One region of the Desulfitobacterium sp. PCE1 genome, then DNA from elsewhere that is predicted to be linked to it. Evidence: riboswitches for the same ligand, from Rfam matches in the RefSeq annotation. Region 1 holds a riboswitch; the other holds the start of a gene.
What was found. A riboswitch is a leader RNA that binds a small molecule or an ion and turns the genes downstream of it on or off. The one in region 1 is predicted to bind FMN.

Region 1 (10,977 bases):
ATAGATCTGTCCTCCAAAAGAATGCCTCCATCCAGCATCATGGATTCCTATATTCCCGAAAAACGGCATCCAATAGCTTACTTGAGCTGAATAATTTGCTCCCCTTAAGGTTGCGCCCTTTTGTTTATAATTAAGCATAAAAGTTCCGGTCACCGTGGCATTTCCCTTATTGGGATCTCCCGTTACGATAGGACTCTGGGTAATAAGCTTTCCATTTTTATAAAACCATAAATACTGTCTGGTTATATTAATCTCTACATAAGTGCCGCCGATTTCATCTACACCCCTGGATAAGGCCTTTTGAGCATAGACAGGTTCTTTTTCAATTGTTTCACCAAGATCTATATGTTCCAATAATGCTTTGGCTTCAGCATCCAAGTCAATTTTCCATCCATAAAGCCCGCCCTCAACCTCTATTGTTTTGCCTACGGATGTTTTAAAATTTCTTTTGATCCCGACCGTATTATATTTTCTGCTTAATTCTTTTAAATATTTCATGACTTCTGTTTTGCTGATTGCCACATCTAAATTTTCATCTACAGTAAGCCATTCATTTATTTTTTCTCCATTCAGTATCTCATTTTCACTACCGAACTTATAATTTATATTTGTGGATACATACTTATTCAACAAAGATAATGTTTCCTGGGTTTTGCCGGAATTTACGGTATGCTTTGGATTTTCATAGCAAAGCTTTTCATTTATATCTAATTTTAAATCTCCGTTTGCTATGCCCAATTTTATAGCTTCATACAATTTTTCTTTCAATATCTTATTTCCCTGTACTTCTTTAATCAGTGCATAGGAGCCGTTCAAGTACTTAAAATCAACACTCCTGGGCTCAATCATATCCTTTTGCAAGCAATTCAGATTGTTTGTTTTACTATCCAAAGCATTTGCATTATAAATAAACAGATCCTTTACATAATATTTTTGTTTTTTAAACAATGAACTCCCCCAGGTAAGCGGCTTTTTCTTACGTAATATTTCAGGAATGCCGTTATCTTTATTGTATTGCATCTGTATGGCCTGCCCTGTTATTTCTTCTGTCTCACCATCTCTTTCTATCAATTGCAGTTTATAGTTTTTTACGTAATTCCTTACCACATGGTCCGTGTCTTTATGTGCTTTGCAGGAAAGGTCTACCCCATTTATAACTGTATTAAAGAAAAAATGGTTCACAAAATATAATAAAAAAAGCAAATAGATCAATACAATGAAAAATACCGGAATCAGGATACTTTCTGGAACCTTATTCTTAAAAATCTTTTTTGTCCTAATACTTTTCATACCCGCTTTCCCTGCTATCAAAGTTATACTTAAACGATTATATGTTGGTGTTACCGATTTTAAAACCCGAACTTTAGATTTATGATGTTGTCTTTTATCGATTCTTCTCACTCCTGGCAAAGAAGAAGGTGCCGATGACCAAGCAAACCACCGTCAATCCGACAATGGCGGCAAAATTGACAGCCGGATTCAACATCACCACACTGCCATATTCCGGTGTGCCCCTATACACCACCGCCCGCACCAAGTCAAGGCAGTAGGTCATGGGCATCATCCGGCTCAAAACCTGCAAAACCCCGCTGGAATGATTAATGGGGATAATCGCGCCCGACAAAAACATTTGCGGCATGATGATTATCATAACTGCCATGTTCGCAGTCTTTCTGTTTTGAATCAGCCCAATCAGAATTATGGCCAACGCCCCGGCCGAAAGACAGATTAAGGGGGATAGCGCCAAAATCAGCAACAGCTGGGGGATCGGTAGAGTAATGCCCATGAAGAACCCAACAATCAGCGTTCCCGCCATATCTTCAAGTCGATAAAAAGTCTGCCATCAAGACCTGATTGCTCCTTGATGACAGACTTTTATTTTGATTAATACCCCAGGGATTTTCCACAATAATTTTTCGAAGTCATTAGGCTTGCAGGTAAATTTCAATTCTTTCCTTGCCACCGCCCCAAATTGTTTCTTTTCATCCAGGTTGGAATCAATGAGTTGGTTTATTTTGCTCATAAGCTCAGGAAAGATCTCCGAAATATTCCCCTTCCAAAAGAAATCCACCCTGGCTTTTTCTTTCGTGATGTTTGCACCGATTTTTTCAGGATGGTCATACCCCTGATAAACCAGCTCTAAAACAAGTTCAGCCGCAAAATATAGTTTCATCAATCGATATCTTTTGTCCCTATCGATTTTTACCATAACATTTTGATTCTGTTTCAAATCATGGTTTCCCACAAGTGTATAGAAGATTTCTTTTTCGTCTTTCCGCGCTTCTACTATTTCAAATCCACCTATCGTTCCTGAGTCAGATTGTTGCCCTCCGGAAAAGGCAAAACACCTTCTTAACAGCCATATTACCCCTCTTTTCTTCTAAGATGTCCACACCAGCCCTGGGTATGGCTACTTAGCTTTGACGTATTCAATGGCCTCCTTGCCGGTTATGTGTTCGACATCAATGGCAATAAGATGAGCTCGGGTACATCCGGTTATTTCTTTATGTTTGGCTTCTTCAGACTGATCCCCTGAATACTTTTCAACCAAAGCCTTAAAAGCTTCCAGCCATTCATCACCTTCTACAATTCTTGTTTTGCCAAAAGCTATAACGCTGCGGAAATAGCTCGTATATTCTTTACTTACTATCGTATCTTCATCTATTACTGAAAAAGACACCTTCGGGTTCTTCGCAATAGCATCGATTTTATGTCCAGCTTTTGCTGAATGAAAATAGATTTTTTCATTAAAATAAACATAGCTAAGGGGAACAGCATAAGGATAATCTTCATCACCTAAGCACGCCAGGACGCCATTTGTGCATCTGTCCATTACAGCCACAGTATCTTCCCTTGATAATAATTGCTTACTTCTTCTCATTTCTCTAAACATTAGTATTTCCTCTCTTCATCCCATCCTGGGTAGCGATCGCAATTACCCCGGCTGCCGGCAATTTCAGCCCAGGTTTCTCAATATCTCATGGTAGCGTTTTGTCGCTAAGTCGCTCGGTTCTCCTTTTTTACAGAAAGCAAGCCCTGTTAATCCCCGATTCAGCCGTTCCACTACAATTTTGCCCTCAACCAACTTTGATTGCAAAACCTCCAGCGCCTCCGCAAACCGCTTGTCCTTTTTGGCTCTGTCATAAAAGGAAAGTACGTAAACATAAACAAAAATATTGTAACTGGCAAAGGGATACTCAGCCTGCATAAACAGAGTCCCAATTCCATAATGACATGGCCCGAGGGGCTTACGTATCCTCCAATGCTCCAGCAGAAATTCCACTGCTTCATCAAGAGCCGGCTCTGTATTAAGCAGCTCTGTAAAGCGAAACGCGTTCAAAGCTGTCAGCGTCGGGCCGGGATTTGAATACTCCGTTTCCGGACCTTTCCCGTAACTGAACTTATTGCATCGCCACCCTCCGTCGCTTTGCTGAATATTTAAAAGGTAATCAAAGGTTTTTTGGAGTCTTGAATCAGACGCATACCCTAAGTGACAAAGAACATTAACGGCATTAATGGTGTTACAGGGGTATATGGCACCCTGTGGGGACAACTTGAATCGCCCATCCTCACGCCAGGAACTGAAAAAAAGACCGGCAATCTCCTTCAGCACCGGTTCAGATGGCTCCACGCCCAATTCCAGCAACATATGGGCACAATTTAGGGTGGAATACGGACTTCCTTTACAAAGACGTTTGTCAGGAGTCGTCCAGAAATCCGCACCGTTATCATAACGTTTGGCCAATATCGCGTTAACATCATCCTCATATTGTTTGATCACTGCCATCGCTGCCACCTCCTATTTCTTTTCTATCAAGAACATAAATGTAAACCAGATTATTTTTCGGATCGACCATCCAGTATTCCTTAATGCCGCACGATTATTTCTTCGTTGGCTTCAACAAACTTAAGTGTTTGCCAAAATTATTCTGTACTTCTGTCGAAGGAACTCTCATGATAACCCCTCCATTTTGGCTATATATATATATTCCTATTATGCATGATTTTGGTTAATCTATCAATTTCTTCTTAAAATTAGCTAATCTCCTGACGATGGAACTATTTTTAATATTTAAGCAACACTTGAAAAATCCGAACGGATATACACTTAGAAATGGACAAAAAAGATAATATTTTAATATTATTTCCTTTTTAGAAACGTAGCAGTGAGAAAATCATGTATAATTAAGAGACATTATATTCGGATTGGGAGGAGTACAATGGGAATCGGTGTACTATTAGAAGAACTTATCTGTATAGCACAAACATCTAAAACTGATTTTGCAATAAGTATGAATATGACACCAAGTGGATTGAGCAAAATCCTGACAGGGAAAAGGCTGCCTCTTTTCAAAGAAAAAAGAGCATTCTGCAGGCAAGCCTCTAATTACTTCGCCGAAGCTATATATTGTCTGGGGTGTTATTTAAAATTTGAGAATATTTTTCCGGTCATCTATGATTTCAGTTCGAAATATGAATTGGAAACGTTTTTGGCCCATGCGTTAGAATACGAATTGGATAAAGGATTGTCCACAGAAAATGACATAAATCTGGACTATCCAGAAAGAGAAACAAGCTTTCTGGGGAAAAAGACCATTTTGAATATGCTTTGTGTGATTGTTTCAGATTCCATCGTAAATGAGAATACTCCCTTAGAGCTTTACAGTACTCTGCCTCTGTTCAGCCGACGGTATTCCGATATTTTTCGTCGAATTAAAATAATAAACCCAAAAAAGCAAAAAAATATCTCCTTCAATCACTTCTTTGATATGCCATCCTTTGAGGACTCATATGAGGAATACGATATTGACGTTCTTTCATCTATCGTCAAAGCGCAGCAGTATGTTGATTTGAATTTATGGAAAATCACAAAAGAGATAGATTCTACCTTTTTGTTATTAAAAGGACAATTCCTCTTGCTTTTCAGCATTCAGATGGATGGGACACCCCTCATGGTACTCATCACTCATAAAGGTTATTTAACCGTGTTTTTCAATTCCCTTATGAAAAAGAACGTAAAAAAAATCAGCTATAACAGAAATGAAGTTATTTCCGCCTTAGAAGCTGATCCTTCACTCATCGATAAGCTGACGGATAGGCATATTGATGCCGTGTATAATTTCATATCCATAGGATATTTGATTGAACAGAAAGAATTGGAAACTAGAATTGGAAACTATAGAAAGCAAAGAAATCGTAAAGAAGAGCATTCTGAAACTTTTTAACGATATCCTTTTAAAAGAGACTACTTTTTTTGTAACGATAGATGCCATGATGAGTATTTACGCCACGGGTAAGGCCATTGTACCTCTCCTTGGTGCTGTTGATCTTGCACCTGAGCAACGCATCCCCTACCTTAAACGGTTTGAGTCATATATCAATGAAAAAAGCCATGATAAAATCAGGATTGTGAACAGCGAACCTCCTAAAGTCGCGGTGCTCTGTTCACAGGGGTTAAGCCTGCTTTATTGGATTGACCATGACTATAAGTCCGAAAAAATACATTGTTTTGAAACGGATATGCTCAACAATCTATTGAACAGCGAAGTGGCAGGGAGTACTCTGACAATCATGGATTTCAGCTCCGATTTATGGAAATATTATATTGATGAGTTATCGAAGACCAAAATCCATAACGTGTAATAGATAGAAGGTATTCTTCCATCTCTTTAATAGACCTCCGTTTATTTCAAAATTAATGGCAACACCATAAGTGCAACAATTAAAATAACAAGCATGCCAATAGCCATTAAACTTTTCGGGTTTCCAAAATTCAAAGTATAGCCCATTCCAAATCGCTTTTCTACAAAAAGAGAAGGGTCGTTTTTGTTGCAGTATAGAAATCCACCGAGCCAATAACGGTCGTCATCCACCGTATTTACCAGCGCATCATCCGTTGTTTTCAATCGGCTTCCGCCCTGACCTACTTTTACCGCAAGATAAATGCAGATAATAAATGTAGCAACCAAAAAACCAATCGGCAAAAACATCATCAATTTTTCATTTAAGATGGTTAGCATGGAAAGCTGAATGCAGGTAAACATAAGCATTACCAGAAATCCGATGACAAACAAAGTAATGCTCATGACACCACGGAAGGCGCTGCTTCTCTTAAAATCCCGCTGACGCTTGGATGTGCCGATGGCAAGGTTGGTTCCTGCAAACAGCAAACCCATTAGAAGTTGCATCACCGGCATTAGGGCAAAGGTTCCGACGGATTTAGCAGCATAGCGGTCCACCTCGCCGGCAATATTATAATGCATAGGAATTTGTTCAGGCAGAGATGGGTATTTCAGCACCGATGCAAAAACGGTGATAGCGATGACAACAAGATACAAAAGGTACCACGCAGTACGGATGGTTTTATCGGACTTTTCGCTGATTTCTGCGACTGTCTTAGTTTCAATTTCCCAGTCGCTATTTTGTTTAATAGCCTTAATCTTTGTACGCATAGAGAAATATATCAGTATGCTGATTATAAAATACAAAAACAGGCCGCCGGTTTGAATCCACATTGTATTTTCTGCCGATGTCCAGATATAACAGAGAGAGCTTCCGATTCCCAAGATCAAGCCTGCCCAAAGACAGCCTATACTGTAATTGCGCCTTAATCTTTTCAACTGTGGATTGTAATATTCACTTTCTGGAACAGAAATACCAAAGCAGATGTTTCTCCGTACAAAATAAGGAGTAAAGGCCGTGACAAGCACAACAAGAAGCCAGGAGAGCCCCATAACTCCAATAATAAAATTCAAACTGTTATTCATGACTGTTTCCTCCTTCTATACTTTTCTCCCAGAGATCCTTCATTAAAGCCGCAAACCGTTCTTCACCAATATCTCGGGCACGAAGCTCAATGACAATAGGCAAGAGAAGTTTCTCAAAGACCGACAAATCCTCTTTATTCAACTTTGGCGGACTGCAAATCTCGGCACCTTTGCTTCGATGAATTTTGATATACCCTTCGTCACAAAGCATCTCATATACCTTTCGCACTGTATGAAGGTTGATCCCCAGGTCACTTGCAAGCTGCCGGATCGATGGTAAATTATCTCCTTCATGTAGTTCTCCAGATAAAATTCCACTTACAATGGCTGTTTTCAATTGCTTATAAATCGGAATTGAACTGTGCATATCAATTTCGATTAACATTAATATGCCCCCTTCACATGCATGTTATATATCGACTATAACACATATAATGAAGATTCTCAATCTCATTTTATTTCTAATTTTCCCCATCCTCATACATAGCTTGCAGCCTTATCTATTCTACAGATGCGTCTTTTTCTTTTTCTGATATTTTATCATCCCCTTTCAGAAGTAAAAAAAAATCGCCCTTCAGTTTCGATTGAAACCAAAAGACATATCTTCTAAGCCGGCCTGATGTCGGTACTAGAATTTCCAATATATTTATCCTTGCACCTTGATTGGTTTTAACTTATAAAAAATTTATCTACCACTAAGAATAATTTTGTGCTATACTTTTTTTCAGTTGAATATGAACCTTCGAGGTAGGGTGAAATTCCCGACCGGCGGTAATGATTGCCTGTGCAATCCAGCCCGCAACTCAGTGTAGCATATTGCAGCATTGACTGACTTGGTGAAACTCCAAGGCCGACGGTATAGTCCGGATGGGAGAAGGTACAAACTAGATTAGACCAAGCGGTCATATTTCTGGTTGTATGTATATGCCTTGAGGAAACATTATCTCCTTGAGGCATTTTTTAATTCTATCACATCAGAAGGCTTTTATTCTAAACACCAATTCACTAATGGAGGATTTTTAAATGTTACAATCAAAGAAAGAATCAAATAGAGGCATATGGTTAATTGCCCTCGGAGCGGCCTTGTGGGGACTCGACGGTGTCCTCATTGTAGCCTTACTACAACATGTAACATCTTCTCAGATAGTATGGTTGGAGCACCTGTTATTATCCTTATTCGCCGTACCTGTGCTCCTACTGAAGCGTCATGAGCTGAAACGACTCAATCCTGGGGACTGGCTCGCTCTTTTATTTATCGCATGGGGCGGATCGGCTCTAGCTTCGATTTTGTTTACCGCCGGATTTACTTACGGCAATCCAAATGTCGTCCTTCTCCTGCAGAAAGTTCAGCCCATCTTTGCTATTCTTCTCGCCTCCTGGTTGCTCAAAGAACGCATGCGAAAAGACTTCTATGCTCTATTTGTTGCAGCACTTATAGGCGCTTATCTACTTACTTTTGGTTTGCACATGCCAACTTCCGGAGTTAGCTCCTCAGAGCTTATCGGATCATTATGTGCCATCGGTGCAGCCGCGCTATGGGGCGGATCGACTGTTATGGGAAAGCGTCTTGTCGGAAAATTATCGTTCACGACCTTAACCGCACTTAGATTTGCTATAGCGCTGCCACTATTAACCATCATTGTATTTGCACAGCACCCGAACTGGGCTAACATTGGTCAGGCTCTCAGCCTGGCTCCGGTCTGGGCGAACCTATTATTCCAGACTCTCGTGCCAAGTCTTATAAGTCTATTGCTCTATTACCGCGGGTTAAATGGTGTGCGAGCCTCTTATGCCACCATCGCCGAACTCGCATTCCCTGCAACCGGCCTACTTTTGAACTGGTTTATTCTGCACCAAACCATAGATCTAGGGCAATGGATTGGGTTTGCCATAGTCTGGCTTGCTGTACTGCAATTATCTCGGATGCCTAACGATCCTAAGTCAACGGTGAAAACTTCCGACGGAGCGAACTTCGCCAGCTTATAACATTTTCTCCAAACCGCTTTCTAAACATTAAACGGCTAATGGGGCGATTGATTGTACCCCCTTAGTCGTTTTTATTTTCATTCTAATAAAAGAGGCAATATTGCATAATTACCATTTCTTATTATTTCATCGAATTTAAAATTTACAGGTTCTTTAAAAAGTGGTCCATCGTATACAAAGGTGTGGTATTCCCCCTCTTCTCCACAAATGTCTGCACCTTCGGCTACAATTTCTGCCATAAGGTCTTTGGTTAAGGTTCTTCCTAGAAACCTTTCACTAAGCCTGGATGAATCCACAACAGTTATAACAGCTTTAAAACCACTTTCTATAAATTCGTAAACCAATTCTTTTCTACTTTCATTCCAAAGTGGAAATATACTTTCAATCTTAGCAACTTTACAACGAGCATCACACCAATCGTAATGGGCCTGGATATCAATATCACCAAAAACACAAGCATTAATGCCATTGTCCTTTAGTTTTAACAGTGTCTTTTCAAAATCTTTAGTATAGTCATCACCCTCTCCTGTTTTTACAAGTTCTAAAGGGATATCCATAAGCTGTGAAACTCTATTCAAAACCTCTACTGGAACCCCATGAAACCATGAACGACCGGCGTTCTTGTTATAAGTAGTCAGTAAACTTACCGGCTCACACCCACTCTTTATAGCTCGATACAGCGCAAGTACACTATCCTTTCCTCCACTATAAGATGATGCGAACTTTATCTCTTTATTCATATTCACTCTCCTACTTTATGCTATTTTTTGCTTAGCTTCATAACTGTCTATATATATCTTAGTGTACAAGCAGATACCCCCTGAATCCAGTGAATCTTGGCGACTGAGTAAAATCACTCCCCCAATAAAAACCGCCACAAAAGTGGCGGTAACAAACAGCAATTATTTGATTAACTCTTTACCCCCCATATACATTTGCAATGGTTTCGGTATTGATAGGGTACCATCTTCCTTCAAATTATTTTCTAAAAATGATATCAACATTCTTGGAGGTGCTACGACTGTATTGTTAAGAGTATGCGGGATGTAGTTTTCTTTGTTTTTACTTTTTATCCGGATAGAAAGACGTCTTGCCTGTGCATCCCCCAAGTTGGAGCAACTACCAACTTCAAAATATTTTTTCTGTCTCGGTGACCACGCTTCTATGTCTATACTTTTTACTTTTAGATCTGCCAAATCACCCGAACAACACTCCAAAGTACGTACAGGGATATCCAAAGTGCGGAAAAACTCAACCGTATATTGATATAGTTTTTCGAACCAACCTGCACTATCTTCCGGTTTGCATACCACAATCATTTCCTGTTTTTCAAATTGATGAATTCGGTATACACCCCGCTCTTCAATGCCATGGGCACCAATCTCTTTACGAAAACACGGCGAATAACTGGTTAGTGTTTGAGGAAGTTTTTCTTCATCTAGGATTGTATCAATAAATTTACCAATCATAGAATGCTCGCTCGTGCCGATGAGATATAAATCTTCACCTTCAATCTTATACATCATATTTTCCATTTCTGAGAAGCTCATAACACCGTTTACAACATTGCCTCTAATCATAAATGGGGGGATATAATAGGTAAATCCTCTGTCAATCATGAAGTCCCGCGCATAGGAGAGAATCGCAGAATGCAAACGTGCTATATCACCGCAAAGATAATAAAAACCGTTTCCACTTGTTTTTCTTGAACTGTCAAAATCGATACCCTTAAACTTTTCCATAATATCAACATGATAGGGTATCTCAAAGTCTGGTACAACAGGCTCACCAAATCGTTCAATTTCGACATTTTCGCTATCATCCTTACCGATTGGTACTGTGGGATCCATAATATTGGGGATAATCAGCATCCTTTCGCGAATCTGGATGTCAAAGTCATCAATTTTTCTCTCCAATTCTGCGAGTTTATCTGCCATAGCAACTATGTCTGCCTTCGCTGATTCAGCTTCATCCTTTTGTCCTTTTAATATCAATACACCAATTTCTTTACTGATTGAATTTCTTCTGCTTCTGAGATAATCACGTCTTGATTTCGCTTCCCGATTTTGAGTATCTAAGGCAATAACTTCATCTACAAGGGTGATTTTTTCATTCTGAAACTTTTTTCTGATATTTTCTTTAACGATCTCAGTGTTTTCACGCAGCAACTTAATGTCTAACATTATTTTCCTCCTCATCTATATTCTTTTCATTAGAGATAACA
Region 2 (10,977 bases), 820 kb from region 1:
CTATAGCCATGATTTTTATCTTCTTTTCCGGGCGGCTTGAACCGAACATTCGTTTAATCATCACAGGTTTACTGATCGTCGTTATCTTGATTAACAGAGGATTCTCTCCCAAAAAAGGAGATAAGAAGGAAGTTAAGAAAGAATGAATAGGTGGGTTTTTCTGACCAATGTCACGACAGAAGTTGAGGCGGACATTATCATCGGCCTCCTTGAGCAAGAGGGAATTCTTGCTCAAAAGGCTTACCCAGGGGCGGGAAACCTCAAAGTGACATATGGCTTGATCAATGGGGTAGAGATCTATGTTCCTGAGGAACGGGCTAAGCAAGCCAAGGAGATATTAAGTGCCGAGAGCGCGAGGAATGCTGCAGATGATGTCCCAGACCTTGATAATGAAAGCGGACATTAGCAACAAAACTGAAAAGGGAGTGTCACCAAACTACTTTTTGTAGTCAGTGATACTCCCTTTTCCCTTCTTAATTATCCGGCTACTTCACGGTCGCGATAGGCCATTACTTTGCGCCGTATTCTTTGAATGGCATTATCCAGAGACTTTGAGCTTACGCCAAGATGTTGAGTGATTTCTCGCTGTTTCATTCCTATAAGGTAATGATAGCGAAAAACTTTGAGCTCTAAATCAGAGAACCCATTCATGAGCTCCTGTAGAAAAACACGGGTCTCATCTAGAGCAATAACCTTTTTTTCAGGATCATCATGGGTCGTCACAAAGTTTATAAAGCAATCCGCCTTATCATCAGCCAATACATTATTCAATGAATAAGCTTCATTGAGATTGAGATGTTTTTGTCTATTATGAGCACGTAAACTATCAATGAGCTTTCTCTTAATAACCATGCGGAGAAAGTGAAGGAAAGGAATCTCCGAGGTGGGATTATAGGATACGATTGCTTTGTATATGGCAATCCGGCCTTCTTGAAGCAAGTCGTCATACTCGGCCCGATGGAGAAAATACTTGTAGGCGATTTTGCGGATTTCGGGTTCATAGTATTCAATAAGCCAATTCAATGAATCCTGATTACCAGAGCGCGCTGCTTCAAGTTGCGCATCGATGTCTGTCAAAAGAGTGCCATGTGAAGCCATGCGCTCATCTCCTTATCAAAGATATAGACTCAGTCTTTAGTCTAAGAAAATAATAGTTCTTTGACAAGGCACATGTTTTGGATAACTAACCAATTTTATCTAATTATCAAAGACTATTACTGAATCATTTTTAACAGATTGACCGTTTCGATAGCGGTGATTGCAGAATCAAAGCCTTTATTACCGGCTTTTGTTCCGGCCCGTTCAATGGCTTGTTCAATGGTATCTGTGGTTAATACACCGAAAATAACAGGAAGCTTGGTTTCTAAACCGACATGGGCGACACCTTTGCTCACTTCGGCACTGACAAAGTCAAAATGGGGTGTAGCTCCGCGAATAACGGCTCCTAAGCAGATAACGGCATCATATTTTTGGGTTTCGGCCATTTTTTGAGCAACTAAAGGAATTTCAAAGGCTCCGGGAACCCAGGCGATTTCAATATCGCTTTCAGCGACACCATGGCGGCGCAGAGCGTCAAGGGCTCCTCCTACCAGCTTATTCGTAATAAATTCGTTGAAACGAGCAGCGACAATACCAAATTTTAATCCTTCAGCAATCAGTTTACCTTCATAAGTCATCATAGTTTTTCATCCTTTCTAAAATCATGAATTGATCTATTGAATATTAACGAACGCTGGATAGATAGTGCCCCATTTTAGTTTTCTTAGTATGCATATAATACTCGTTCTCGGGCTTAACAGGCATTTCCATAGGGACACGATCTTGAATCTCCAGACCATAGCCTTCTAATCCGACGATCTTCCGGGGATTATTGGTCATCAGTCGTACCTTGCGAATGCCTAAGTCGACAAGAATTTGAGCACCTACTCCGTAATCCCTAAGGTCTGCAGGGAAACCTAAAGCAAGATTGGCCTCGACAGTATCTTTTCCTTCTTCTTGGAGTTTATAGGCTCTCATTTTATTGAGCAACCCAATTCCACGGCCTTCCTGGCGCATATAGAGCAATACCCCTCGGCCTTCTTTTTGGATACTTTCCAGAGCTGCGGCCAGCTGATCGCCACAGTCACAGCGACGGGAATGGAAAACATCCCCGGTCAGGCATTCTGAGTGAACCCGTACCAGTACCGGTTCACCATCGTCCACATCTCCTTTAACCAAAGCCACATGTTCCTGTCCATCCAATAAACTCCGGTAACCCACTGCTTTGAAGTCCCCAAAGTCTGTGGGGAGTTGAATACCGACAATGCGTTCGACCAATTTTTCTTTTTGGCGCCGGAAATGAATGAGCTCTTTGATGGTAACGATTTTGAGATCGTGTTTTTTAACAAATTCCATAAGATCGGGAACACGGGCCATCGTTCCATCGTCTTTTAAGATCTCGCAAATGACACCTGCCGGCTGAAAACCTGCTAATCGAGCAAGATCCACAGCGCCTTCTGTATGTCCTGCACGAACAAGAACTCCTCCTTCCCGGGCCTTAAGAGGGAAGATATGTCCTGGGCGGCGGAGATCTTCAGGGCGGCTCTGCGGGTCCAGCAAGACGTTTACAGTATCTGCCCGTTCGAAAGCAGAGATTCCCGTTGTGGTATTGTATCCATCCACACTCACGGTAAAGGCGGTTCCATGGGGATCCGTATTGTGGGTCACCATGGGATCAAGATTCAAGGCTTGAATGCGTTCTGCTATCATGGGGACGCAGATTAAGCCGCGGCCATAGGTGGCCATAAAATTGATAGCCTCAGGAGTTACTTTCTCTGCAGCCATCAGCAGATCGCCTTCGTTTTCCCGTTCTTCGTCATCAACGACGACAATCATTTTACCTTCGCGAATGTCTGCGATGGCTTCTTCAATGGTGTTAAATTGAAATTCCATTTTAATCACTCCTCCGTATACTTTTAGACTAGATGAATCCGTTCTCGGATAAGAAACTCATAGATAGATCTTTTTTAGGGGCTTCTTTTTTCTCCATGAATCGTGCCACATACTTTCCGATAATGTCGGTCTCGAGATTAACCATGTCTCCAACACCCTTAAAGCCTAGAGTGGTTTCCTGGCGAGTATGGGGGATTAGGGATACGGTAAAAGCTTGAGGAAGCACATCCACTACGGTAAGTGAAATTCCATCAATGGCAATAGAGCCTTTGGGTAAAACATAGTTTAAAAGTTCAGAGGAAGCTTTGATTTCAAAGACCCGAGCAATTCCCACCGGGGTAATCTTTTGAATGGTGCCAATTCCGTCCACATGACCGCTCACCAGATGGCCGCCCAATCGAGTGGAAAGCTGTAGGGCTCGTTCTAAGTTTACCCGTGTTCCTCGACTGCATTCTTTAAGATTGGTCTTATTCAAAGTTTCAGCCATGACGTCCACGGTAAATAAATTTCCCTGCATCTTCACCACAGTGAGACATATACCGTTAACGGCGATACTATCCCCGATTTGGGTTCCTTGGAGGACTTTAGTGCCTTCCAGGGTTAACTGAGCGGAATCGGGAAGAGTCTTTAGGTCGGTTACCTTACCTAACTCCTCGATGATACCAGTAAACAAGTTTACTCACCTCTCTTAACTTCTTAATCTGAATAATTTACCTTAGCTCGAACCCGAAGATCTCCGGTTCCTCCATCGATCTCTAAGAATTCTAAAGGAATAGCCTGTGCCATCAAAGGAAGATTCAGTCCGGTCAGAGGGGAAGGACCCTTGCCTCCTATGAGCTTTGGTGCATAGATAAACTCTACTTCATCGATAAGTTGGTCGTGGAGAAGGGAGCCCGCCAGCCCACCACCGCCCTCTAACAACACAGAGTTCCAACCTCGTTTCACTAAATCCCCGAGCAGGTGCCTTAAAGGGACATAACGGGGTGAGTCATATTTCCAAACCTCTACATTCTCTATACTTTGCAATGCATTCAGTTTAGCCAACGGGGCAGAGGCATTGGTTGCGATAATACAAGGTGCCGAGCAGGAGGAAGTAAGTACTGTAGATTGAAGAGGAATTTTCAATTCTCCATCCACTATCAAGCGTACCGGGTCACGGCCTTCATCAACCCGGCAATTCAAAGCAGGATCATCATGCAGCACGGTTTCACTGCCCACCATAATCACATCGAACCGATTGCGCAACTGGTGGACATAAGCACGGGATGCTTCATTGGTGATCCATTTTGAGTCTCCAGATTCCGTTGCTATTTTGCCATCAAGAGTTAAAGCCGATTTGTAGAGGAGAAAAGGAAGTCCGGTTTGAATTGCTTTAAGAAATCCCTTGTTTAAAGACTTGGCTTCTTTTTCTTTAAGTCCCACATCAACCTGGATACCGGCTTCCCGCAAACGGGCGACCCCTTGCCCGCCTACTAAGGGATTAGGATCCACCATAGATACAACCACCCGTTCTATTCCGGCCTTAATCAGTGCGTCGGCACAGGGAGGGGTTTTCCCGAAATGAGAACAAGGCTCTAAAGTGACATATGCCGTGGCTCCTTGGGCATGTTTCCCGGCTGCTTTTAGAGCGTGGACTTCTGCATGGGGAGTGCCGGCTTTTTGATGATACCCTTCTCCTACGATAGCACCATCTTTAACGATGACACATCCGACGAGGGGATTAGGACTGGTCCTCCCCATGGCCAGGGCTGCTAATTCCAGAGCCCGAGACATGTAATGATTATCTAGTTCCATGTGATCGCCACCGTTTCTCATCCTTGAGTTGGTTTTGTTTAGTTTTTCCATAAAACCATATGAAAAAACCCCAGAGTTCATCCTCTGGGGCATCGAAAATCACAGCAAATAAAAAGCGCAATAAGCACTTAAATTTCCTCTTCTCATCCAGACTTTACTGTCGGCTCTGGAATTACACCAGATCTGCCATAGTGGCTCGCGGGCTTGACCGCCGGTATGGAGTTTCACCAATCCCCAGAGGTATTCAATTACTGAATCTATAATACTCCAAGTTATTAATGAATTCAACCCCCAGAGGAAATTTAGACCGTTTCAGGGGGGTGAGGTGGATGGTGCTGTACATATTCATCCCGCAGCAACCCCATGAGGATGGCATCGTGATACTCACCTAATACAAATCGTGCTTCTCTTAACCTTCCCTCAACCTTAAAACCGAGTTTCTCATAAGCCTTCAAAGCACGCAGATTTCCGTCCCATAAATCAAGACTCAAGCGATGAAAATTCCATTGATAAAAAAGATAGTTTATAAGCACCTTTAAAGCGTCCGTACCATAGCCCCGACTCCAATAGTCACGTTCTCCAATGATTATGAACAGGACTGCTGAGCGGGCTGGAATGTTAACCTCCCGATAGCCTATAGTCCCGATGGGTTCTTGCTCTTCATTGAGAATGATATAGCGGCCGCAATCTTTATTCGGAGTAAAAAAGCGTTCTTCGATGTCTTCTTCACTAAGCATTGTGCTTAAAGGCCAGGCGGCGTTTGCCCAATAATTAACGTTTTGGTCATTATACCATTTATGATAAATAGGGATATCATCGGGCTCAAGTGGACGGAGAAAGGTCTTTTTTCCCTGCAACATAGTTTAGCCTCCAAGTGACATTGATGGGATAATCTATTATGATAATTATTTCTAAAAAAAGCGTGTCCTAATCCTATGAGGGATAGTACACGCTCTAAGCTCTATTCAATGGTCGGGGTAGCGGGACTTGAACCCACGGCCTCCTGCTCCCGAAGCAGGCGCGCTACCAAACTGCGCTATACCCCGTTTTATCGAACATTTTATAATATAACAAAATGCTCACAAGCTGTCAAGCTATCAAGGTTTTTTTCATATTATACTATAGAATAGGGACGAGTCAGAGGCTTTTAACCAAGATGCTAAGTATTCATGTCACTATTTTGATCTATGCTTGAGTTGATAGGATGTCCGTTTTCCGATATACTTAAATTTGTATATTGGAAAATAAAGATGAGTTTCCGAAATGAAACAGATAAAAGAGCGGGGGAGAAAAATTGAAAAAAACCGCAATAATTATGGATTCTACGGGATATTTAACCAGTGATATTATTAAGGAATATGATATTCGTGTTGTCACATTGAATGTGAATATTGGCGACGAAACTTTTCAAGAAATCGACTTAACCAATAGGTCATTCTTTGGAAAGCTAGAGAAAATATCCGGTTCCTCAACCACTTCACAACCTGCGGTAGGTGCTTTCCTGGAAACTTATAAATCGGTGTTGTCTGAAGGCTATGACGAAATTATAAGTATTCATCTATCTCAAAAGATCAGCGGCACTTATGCCTCAGCCGTCATGGCAAAGGATTTGTTGGAAAATGCCAATATCCACATTTTTGATTCGGGTTCTTCAGCTTTAGGCTTAGGTTTATTGACCTGGGCAGCTGCAGATTGGGCAAGGGAAGGGTTTAATGCTCAAGAGATTTTGGGAAAGCTGGACACATTACGACCATTATGCGAACTTTATTTCATCGTCGACACATTAGAATTTCTTCACCGGGGCGGGAGAATTGGTGGAGCTTCGGCTCTTTTCGGAACTTTGCTCCAAATTAAGCCTATTCTCTACTTTAACAGTGAAGGGATTATTGATGTTTTTGAAAAAGTGCGCTCAAAAAATCGAGCATTGCAAAGAACCTATAAAGAGCTTGAACGAGCCTTATCCTCTAATAAGCCCCATCGGATCGCGGTGATTCATGTTGGAGCTGAGACTGAAGCGATCAGTATAGCTGAGGAACTCTCGCAAAAATACCAGGGTCAGGATATTCGAATTTTCGAGGCGGGTCCTGTCATCGCTACTCACGTGGGTCCGGGGGCACTTGGCCTTGCTTTCCATCCCTGGCCTCATTGACAGTAAAGGATGAAGTTATTTAGTCCGAGAAGGAATTGACAGTATATTTTTAATACTTTAAGTGAAGTATAGGCAAGATAAATAGTGGGATGATAGAGGCAGAGCCTTTTGTGGAGGTGTTAGCCCATGTTTAAAATCCCACGCCGATTGTTTTTCAAGGTTCAATATCCGACACTAAGACCTGGTGAACCCCTTGAATCTGCACAACTTGGCGATTTTTCCGATGAAGATATGCTTTTGACATCTTTAGATGATATTGAATGGGTAACTAATATTTTAGAACCGGAGCAGCAACGGGGGCCATCGGAAAATCCTTGATTCATTGTCTTGATTCTTAACTTTAGTGGACAGATAAAAAGTCTCAACCCTGTCATACGGGGCTGAGGCTTTTTGTGCATTATTCTGAAGATTTAAATTTTAATTGTACTCATATTTTAGAAGGAGTTACTGGAAATATAGGGAATACTATAATTAAAACTTTATTTCACAATTTAAAACTATTTGGTAAAAAAATAACTAGTTCATTTAATAAAATTTTCTGAATTTTTGAAGGAATTCAGTAAATTATGAAGAATACACTATACATTGTTTTGTCATAAGAAAATCGACAATGATCATATAGTGTGAATATGTAGAAGAAAAAATTATTGTGAAATTATACACAGTTTGAGATGAAATAGGAGATGAAGTCGATGAAAATTGCAGTTTCAGGTAAAGGTGGAGTCGGCAAGACGACATTTGCAGCTAATTTGGCTTATTACTTATCTGAACGGGGAATGAGAGTCCTGGCAGTCGATGCTGATCCGGATGCAAGCTTAGGAACAGTTCTAGGTATCTCGGAGGATGTTTTGAACCAGTTACGTCCCATCGTTGATATGAAAGAACTCATCGAACAACGCATGGGCGGAAGCGGTGCCTTTTATCCCTTGAATCCCCAGGTGGATGATATTTTGGATGATTACTCCGTGCAAGTGGGTGCTATACGATTTTTTCGTATGGGTAATGTCAAAGGGGGAGGTACAGCCTGCTATTGCAAGGAGAACAGCTTTTTGCATGCTTTGGTCAATTCCTTGATTCTTTCTGAACAGGATACCGTCATTTTAGATATGGGTGCCGGCATCGAACAGCTTACACGAGGAACTGCCCAAGGAGTTGATGTCTTAGTCATCGTAACGGAAGCCAGTACGGTAAGTGCTCATACTGTTCGAGTCATTCAGAAGCTTGCTCAAGAACTGGGGATCCCGAAAGTAGCTGTGATTGGCAACAAAATCCGCTCCACCAAAGACGAAGATTTTCTCAAAGCACAATTCACGGAAGATGAGTTACTCGGTTTGATTCCTTTTAGTGAAGAGCTGCTTGATATGTCTGTCCATACAGATGCTCCTTCTTTTCCAAAGGGTGCTCCAGGTTCCCAATTAGAATCTATCTATAGAAAATTAATAGAGAGGAGAGATACATAAAGCATAGGAGAGCACAATTGCATGGTGGAAAAATCTATAGGTCAAAAAGAGGAGGTTAAACAATGCCAAGATATCGGGACTTGACGCACACCTCACGGCCTTCCAACGCGCCCCGTGTGGTGGAACCCAAAAATCCATTGCGCACGACAGACCCAGGGACCATCGAGATGATGAAGGTTGCGCAGGAAAACAAACTTGAGACAGTATTTGATCGCTTTGTCGCCCAGCAGCCCCAATGTGGCTTCGGGTACAAAGGAATTTGCTGTCGTATTTGTCTTGCCGGACCCTGCCGGGTTAAAGCAGATGATGGACCGGCGAGCAAAGGTATTTGCGGTGCAACCGCCTATACCATAGTATCAAGAAATCTTGTCCGCATGATTGCAGGAGGAGCAGCGTCTCACTCCGAGCACGCAAGGCATGTACTTCACACGGCGCATGAGCTCGCCGAAGGAAAGACTAAAGACTATGAAATTAAGTCCCCGGAAAAACTTCATAAACTGGCCGAAAAACTGGGAATAGAGACGTTAAACAGAGATGATATGGAGATTCTTGGTGACGTAGCCGAATTAGCTTATGAAGATTTCGGCAGATATAAAGATCGTCCGGCAGCATTCCTTGACTCCTTCTTAATTGAGCAGCGCCGCAACAAGTTTAGAAATACCAATATCATGCCCCGTTCCATCGACGGTACGGTAACGGAACTTATGGCGCAAACTGCTCAAGGGGTTGATGCTGACCCTGTAAATATAATTTTCGGCGGATTAAAAGGTGCCCTCTCCGACTTAGTAGGGGAATATATCGGCACCAATCTCAGTGACGTCTTGTTTGGAATTCCTGAACCCATTGTTTCCGAAGCGAACCTGGGAGTTATCGATGAGAAAATGGTCAATATCGCCGTTCATGGCCATAACCCCGTCCTTTCAGAAATGGTTGTAGGGGCTGCCCGTGAGTTAAAGGCAGAAGCTCAAAAAGTAGGAGCAGAAGGGGTCAATATTGTCGGTATCTGTTGTACCGGTAATGAGCTGCTCATGCGTGAGGGGGTCTATCTGGCCACATCATCCGCTTCTCAGGAAATGGCTATTTTGACCGGTGTTCTCGATGCCATGGTCGTTGATATTCAATGTATTTACCCATCTGTTCAACAGTTGGCGGATTGCTATCACACCAAAATCATCACCACCGAGGCCATTATGAAAATTCCGAGTGCCCAGCACTTAGCCTTTAATTCCGAGACAGCGATGGAGGATGCTAAAAAGCTGGTAAGAACGGCTATTGAAGCTTACAAGAGAAGAGATCCCAAAAAGATTTCTCTCTCCAGTGAGCGTAATTCTCTCGTAGCCGGGTTCAGCATTGAAGCCTTAACCGATATTTTTGGCAAGATCAATCCTGAGCGTCCCTTCTCAGTCCTCACGGATGCTATACTGAGCGGACAGATCAAGGGTGTTGTTCAGATGGCCGGATGTAACAACCTCAAGCGTCAGCAGGACGAGTCCCATGTTGCCATTCTTAAAGAACTGGTGAAGAATGACGTCTTTGTTGTAGCTACAGGCTGCTCCGCCGGGGCCTTTGCCAAGATGGGCTTAATGAATTCGGAAGCTGTGGACCAATATGCCGGGGAAGGCCTGAAGAGCTTTATCAGACAACTCGAAGAAGCCAATCCCCAATTAGCCACTAAATTACCCTTGGTATTCCACATTGGATCTTGTGTGGATAATAGCCGTGGTATGGATTTACTTCAGCTTATGGCCAAAGAACTGGGTGTTGATACACCTAAGGTTCCTTTTGCTGCATCTGCTCCCGAAGCAATGCATGAAAAGGCTGTAGCTATCGGCTCATATTGTGTCTCTATGGGCATTCCTACCCATGTAGGCACCATGCCTTATCTGGAAGGCAGCGATCTCATCTATGGAATTGCGACCCAAATTGCTCACGATGTCTTTGGCGGCAACTTCATCTTCGAAGTGGATGAAAAGATTGCTGCACAAAAACTCTTAAATGCCCTTGAATATAGAAGCTGGAAACTTAGAATTCATAAGCAAACTGCTGAAAAATTCAATACAGCCATTGCCCAAGGGTGGTAAGGAAAGGAGGAAGTGATTATGTCCATGGAGCAAATTTACGCTGATGCGATCAAGGATCCCTCGAAAGAACCCAAAAAATTACTCCGTAAAGCCTACGATGGAACGATTACGGCCATGAGTTATGCAGAGATTCTTTTGAATCGTGCCCTTAAAGACTATGGCCCCGAACAGACGGTTGGCTATCCGGACACCGCTTACCACCTTCCGGTTATTACCTGTCTCTCCGGAGAAAAGGTGACCACACTGGGTGAGCTTGTACCTATTCTTAACCGCCTGCGGAATCAGGTCAAAACAGAATTAACCTTTGAGAACGCCCGCCTTTGGGGTGAATCCGTTCTCTATGCAGCGGAAGTGATTGAAATTCTTCACTATCTGCGCAACGATGAGCCCAAAGTAGCCCCCTGGACCGGCTTCCTGGGTGACCCCATTGTGCGTAAGCATGGGATCAAAATGGTGGACTGGACCATCCCCGGTGTTGCTGTTATTTTAGGCCGTGCAAAAGACTCCCCGTCAGCGAAGAAAATTGTCGACAACCTGATGGGTAAAGGCTTCATGATCTTCC

Region 2: it holds a riboswitch for FMN, as region 1 does, so the genes downstream of both, ribD (bifunctional diaminohydroxyphosphoribosylaminopyrimidine deaminase/5-amino-6-(5-phosphoribosylamino)uracil reductase RibD) here and DESPCE1_RS0107035 (DMT family transporter) in region 1, are expected to answer to the same signal.

What each region holds. Positions count from the first base shown of each region.
Region 1 covers NZ_KB913023.1:1,416,934-1,427,910, reverse strand. Annotated here, with positions in the region: gene DESPCE1_RS0107075 (L,D-transpeptidase family protein) at 1-1,290, opposite strand, end outside; partial or broken gene DESPCE1_RS21175 (ABC transporter permease) at 1,385-1,816, opposite strand; gene DESPCE1_RS23465 (hypothetical protein) at 1,844-2,230, opposite strand; gene DESPCE1_RS0107060 (pyridoxamine 5'-phosphate oxidase family protein) at 2,411-2,893, opposite strand; gene DESPCE1_RS0107055 (prenyltransferase) at 2,957-3,787, opposite strand; partial or broken gene DESPCE1_RS24165 (prevent-host-death protein) at 3,877-3,956, opposite strand; gene DESPCE1_RS21810 (hypothetical protein) at 4,221-5,225, shown strand; gene DESPCE1_RS23680 (hypothetical protein) at 5,170-5,643, shown strand; gene DESPCE1_RS0107045 (DUF1648 domain-containing protein) at 5,685-6,767, opposite strand; gene DESPCE1_RS0107040 (GntR family transcriptional regulator) at 6,760-7,152, opposite strand; FMN riboswitch at 7,502-7,650, shown strand; gene DESPCE1_RS0107035 (DMT family transporter) at 7,791-8,753, shown strand; gene DESPCE1_RS0107030 (diphthine--ammonia ligase) at 8,831-9,493, opposite strand; gene serS (serine--tRNA ligase) at 9,656-10,936, opposite strand.
Region 2 covers NZ_KB913023.1:2,237,932-2,248,908, reverse strand. Annotated here, with positions in the region: gene DESPCE1_RS0111130 (hypothetical protein) at 1-146, shown strand, start outside; gene DESPCE1_RS0111125 (putative signal transducing protein) at 143-406, shown strand; gene DESPCE1_RS0111120 (sigma-70 family RNA polymerase sigma factor) at 478-1,098, opposite strand; gene ribE (6,7-dimethyl-8-ribityllumazine synthase) at 1,215-1,679, opposite strand; gene DESPCE1_RS0111110 (bifunctional 3,4-dihydroxy-2-butanone-4-phosphate synthase/GTP cyclohydrolase II) at 1,723-2,931, opposite strand; gene DESPCE1_RS0111105 (riboflavin synthase) at 2,960-3,604, opposite strand; gene ribD (bifunctional diaminohydroxyphosphoribosylaminopyrimidine deaminase/5-amino-6-(5-phosphoribosylamino)uracil reductase RibD) at 3,628-4,725, opposite strand; FMN riboswitch at 4,857-4,971, opposite strand; gene DESPCE1_RS0111095 (GNAT family N-acetyltransferase) at 5,028-5,585, opposite strand; tRNA gene DESPCE1_RS0111090 (tRNA-Pro) at 5,695-5,771, opposite strand; gene DESPCE1_RS0111085 (DegV family protein) at 6,020-6,874, shown strand; gene DESPCE1_RS0111080 (hypothetical protein) at 7,001-7,192, shown strand; gene DESPCE1_RS0111075 (P-loop NTPase) at 7,567-8,334, shown strand; gene cooS (anaerobic carbon-monoxide dehydrogenase catalytic subunit) at 8,397-10,415, shown strand; gene acsB (acetyl-CoA decarbonylase/synthase complex subunit alpha/beta) at 10,434-10,977, shown strand, end outside.